2 regions of the Cellulomonas sp. ATA003 genome follow, and region 1 is predicted to be linked to the other one. Evidence: riboswitches for the same ligand, from Rfam matches in the RefSeq annotation. Region 1 holds a riboswitch; the other holds the start of a gene.
What was found. Region 1 has a riboswitch for cyclic di-GMP ahead of REH70_RS17890 (hypothetical protein). Riboswitches for the same ligand answer to the same signal wherever they lie in the genome.

Region 1 (2,192 bases):
AGGTCCGCGTGTCCTGTGGACTCGTGACACCGTAGGGGCACAGCCTGCGGCCCAGCAAGCGAAGTGACATACCTCACCTAGTGAACTCGCGCAAGGGCTGAATGGGTAAGCCGCGGGTGATTTGTGCTCGAGGTCGACGGTACGGGAGAACGATGAGCCGGAGGGAGAAGGGGCAGTAGTGCACCGCCGCCTCCTCCCTCGTGACCGCACCCAGCCGGCGGGCCCTATGCGACACCTGGCCGAAGATCAGCCGGTGTACCCCGGCGATGCGTAGCGCGTGCCAGCCATGCTGGACGGCACGATGTCGCCACTCGTCGGCACTCCCGACTGAGCGTTGGCCCAATCGCCGCGCAGGAATTGCGTACGCGGAACGCTGATCTGGGAAGTCGATGCCCAGACGTTCTGCAGCTTCAACGGCCAGGCACCGCCGTCACGCCAGGCGAGGTACTTGCTTCCGGCCTGGCCGACAAGGTTGACGTTCCGCAAGTCCATCAGGTCGGGCAGCGGCCCGTACTGCTGGGGGGTGAGGAAGAAGCCCTGGTATGTGGTGTAGCCGGTCAGGCCGTCGACGCGCAGGACCTTGGGGCCGGCCCAGGTCTGGAGTACGTCGGCGTGGAAGCCGCTGCCGGAGCCGTGGACGGTGTCGACGCGGATGTTCTGGAGCTGGACGGTGGCGCCGTTGCGCTGGTCGAGGTTGATGCCTTCGGCCAGCGCGGCACCGGTGATCTTGAGGCCTTCGACGTGGATCGTGCCGGACTGCCCCTTGAGGTACAGGCCGCGGACGTCGTTGCCGTGGGTGCTGTTCTTGCTGATCTTGATCTCGCCGCCGATCAGGACGACGTTGCGGCCGCCGCCGATGATCAGACCGCCCTTGGCTTCGAGCGGGGTGCTGGGCATCTTGACGATGTAGTCCTGGCCGGCCTTGAGGATCAGGTCGCGGTTGGTGTTCGAGACGGTGATCGTTGTCGGGTTGGTGAGCTTCGGCGGGGCCCACGTCAGCGTGCGTGACGAGCTCGACACGGCCGGTGTGGGGGTGGGGGCCGGGGCCGGCTTGGGTGCCGGGGTCGCGGTGCCGGACGTGACGGTGGCGGTGCGGCAGGCGAAGGTGCGGTCCGCCCCAGGGCCGACGTTGACCACGGTGACGCAAACCTCGTGGCTGCCCTTGGGTAGCGGCACCACCGTCTTGTAGCCGGTGCGCGGGCCGAGATCGGGGTAGGCGCGGGGGACATCCGCGCGGGCGACGTCGGTGGTCAGGGTGCGGGTGCTGCCGGCGACGGCGACCTTGACGGTCACCGGCTTGGTCGTGTTGCGGTCAGCGGCCCAGCCGAAGACCTCGAGCCCACCGGTGACCGGAGTGACCCGGTCGAGATTGCCGACCGGCGACCCCGCCGGCGCGGCCTGCGCGGCCGTTGCTCCTCCAATGAATGAGCCGGTGACGGCGAGCGTGGCGACGGCAGCAGCAACGCGACGCGCGAGCGGCGTGCGGAGGTTCGACGCCCTGGGGGCATGGTGAGTTCGGTGCACAGTGTTCTCCAGTGTCGTTCGGTGGCCCGGCTGACCCCGCGGGTCCCATGGCTTTGCGTCCCCGCCTCGCGACGGGTCTGCCCCTTCGTGGACACAGAGCCCATCGGCCTGCATCGGGTGAACTTGAGTGGCGAACGGGTGATCCGTCGGCCGGGCTGCTTGCGCGGACGACCGGACTGCCCTATTCGTCGGCCGGCCGCTACCCGCGCCGGACGGCGCTCAGCACCACCTCGGCCACCCGCTCGGGCACCTGCTCGGGCACCCAGTGGCCGATGTCGACGCCGACGGAGCGGAACGGGCCCCGCACGTAGCGACCGGTCGCCCGGACGGCGGTGGGGGAGAAGAACGGGTCCCGCCGTCCGTGCACGAGCGTCGTGGGGACCCGGATGACGCCCGCGGAGAACCCGCGGCCCAGCGGGATGGCCCGGTACCAGGCCAGGGCGGCGGTGAGGGCGCCCGGCTCGAGCATGCGACGCGTGTAGTGGTCGGCTCGCGACTCCTCGAGCCCGGACGTCACGAGCGCACGCCGTAGCCGGGCACCGTCGTCGGCGAGCAGGAGGCGCTCCGGCAGCCGCGGGAGCTGGAAGCCGGCCATGTACCAGGAGCGGAGCGCCTGGGTGCTGCGCGTCAGGCTGTGGACCGCGGCGGCCGGGTGCGGGGTCGACAGC
Region 2 (2,192 bases), 480 kb from region 1:
ACGACGACGAGCGGGAGCTCAGCGCGGCTCCGGACGTACCCGTCCACGATCTCCCGGACGTGGTTCTCCGGCTCGAATCGGGCGACCGCGAGGTGGTAGCCGTTCGGCTCGAGCCCCAGCTCGTCCAGCCGCTCCGACCGACCGTGGTCGACGACGGGCGCCCCGTAGCGCAGCAGCACGGTCGAGGCGTCGAACTCCGTGCGGTAGTAGTCCTGGATTCCGACGGCGTCCGCGATCAGCGCGTCAGACCACCGCACCGACAACGACTCCGCGAGGCGGTAGTAGCGCTGACCCGCTCCGCTCCATTTCGCCCGCTTCCACTCCAGACCGTCCACGTGCGTCGCCACCGGGATCCGGGCAGCGAGGAGCACCGGGAGCCACGGGGCGTTGGCGGAGTTGAACACGAGCGCCGCGTCGGTGCGATGACGCGCCAGATGAGCCACAGAGAGGCCCGTGTGGCTCAACGTCTCGAGTGAGCGTCGGCGCATCGCAGGCAGGTGGACCAGCGACATGCCGCGGTACTCCTGCTCGCTCAGCTCGCCGGCCCCGCCGCGGCAGTAGACGACGACGTGGTGTCCACGCTCGGCCAAGCGAGATCCGACCTCCTCGACGCAGGTCTCGAAGCCTCCGTAGCGGGCGGGCACGCCGCGGGTACCGACCATCGCGATGCGCATGGCCGATCCGGCGCTCCTGCTCTCGTCCACGCTGTCCCCCGTCACATCGACATGGGCGGCAGGCGCCCGTGATCGGTCAACCCTATGGTCCGAGGGATGGCCGGCGGCTCGTTGGTCCGCCATGTCACCCAGATCGCCCCTCGACCCAGCTGACTGAGGGTTTCGCTCGATCGGTCGCGTGTGACACGGAGCACAGCGCAGATTTCTTGAACCGCGAGCACACCGCCGATGAGGTGGCGTCCACGAAAAAGGCAAACCTGTCGCGAGGCAGGGACGCAAAGCCATGGAACCCACGCGGTTCGCCAGGCCACCGAATGACGGAGATCGACATGCGCTCATCGCTGCCCATCGACAGGTTCGACAGCCCAACCGCCCCGCACAGCGCCGGACGACGCCGGCGCCGCGGCATGCTCGTGACTGCGGTCCTCGCCGGCGCTGTGGTGTGTGCCGGCATGGTTCCGGCCTCGGCATCCGCTGCCTTCGCGGCGAGCACCACGACGGCCACCACTACCGCGGCGACCACGCCGGTGGCCGACGGCTTCGCGCGGTCGGTCACCCGTGGTTGGGGGTCAGCCGAGCGAGGCGGCACGTGGACGACCACCGCTGGTTCCGTGGTCCACTCCGTGTCGACCGGCGTCGGACGCCAGCGGATCGGGAAGGCCGGCCAGACGGGGTGGGCACACCTCAACGGCTACAGCTCGACCGACACCGACCTGACCCTGGATGTCGCACTGGACAAGAAGGCCACCGGCGGTGGCACCTACGTGTCCGTGCTGGGACGCCGGGTGGGATCGGCCGGGGACTACCGCGCACGGTTGAAGGTGCAGCCCTCGGGGTCGGTCACCCTGATCGCCGGGCGCGGCGAAACCGCACTCAAGGCCGTGACGCTCCCCGGGGTCACCTACGCCGCGGGCACCGAGCTGTCCATCCGCCTCCAGGTCACGGGCACCTCCCCGACCACCGTGCGGGCGAAGGCATGGAAGCGCGGGACGACCGAGCCGTCCGCGTGGCAGGTGTCGGCCACCGACTCCACCCCGAACCTCCAGAAGCCCGGCGGCATCGCGACCTCGACGTACGTCTCGGGGTCCGCATCGAACGCTCCCGTGACCGCCAGCTTCGCTCGTGTCGCCGCGCGTCCGGCCGTCCAGAACGCTGCCCCCGCGCCTTCGGTCGCCATCACAGTCGCCGATCTCACCGCCGCCGTCGACGGTTCAGCCTCCGTGGACGTCGACGGCTCCATCGCCTCCCACGCGTGGAGCTTCGGCGATGGCGCGACGGCGTCCGGGCCGACGGCGACACACACGTACACCTCCGCGGGCACCTACACCGTCACCCTCGCCGTGACCGACAACGCGGGTGCACGCAGCACCAAGACCTCGAGCGTGACGGTCACCAAGCCGAACGAGGCCCCGGTCGCACGCCTGAGCTCGAAGACGGACGGCCTGGTCGCCGTGCTCGACGGGAGCACCTCGACCGACGCCGACGGCCGCGTGGTCTCCCACGCGTGGAGCTTCGGCG

Region 2: linked by a shared signal. The riboswitch ahead of REH70_RS15615 (PKD domain-containing protein) and the one ahead of REH70_RS17890 (hypothetical protein) in region 1 are both predicted to bind cyclic di-GMP.

What each region holds. Positions count from the first base shown of each region.
Region 1 is NZ_CP133990.1:3,609,919-3,612,110, reverse strand. Features, by position in the region: gene REH70_RS17890 (hypothetical protein) at 247-1,293, opposite strand; cyclic di-GMP riboswitch class I at 1,542-1,616, opposite strand; gene REH70_RS17885 (alpha/beta fold hydrolase) at 1,724-2,192, opposite strand, start outside.
Region 2 is NZ_CP133990.1:3,134,481-3,136,672, forward strand. Features, by position in the region: partial or broken gene REH70_RS15610 (DUF1972 domain-containing protein) at 1-674, opposite strand, end outside; cyclic di-GMP riboswitch class I at 915-989, shown strand; gene REH70_RS15615 (PKD domain-containing protein) at 1,298-2,192, shown strand, end outside.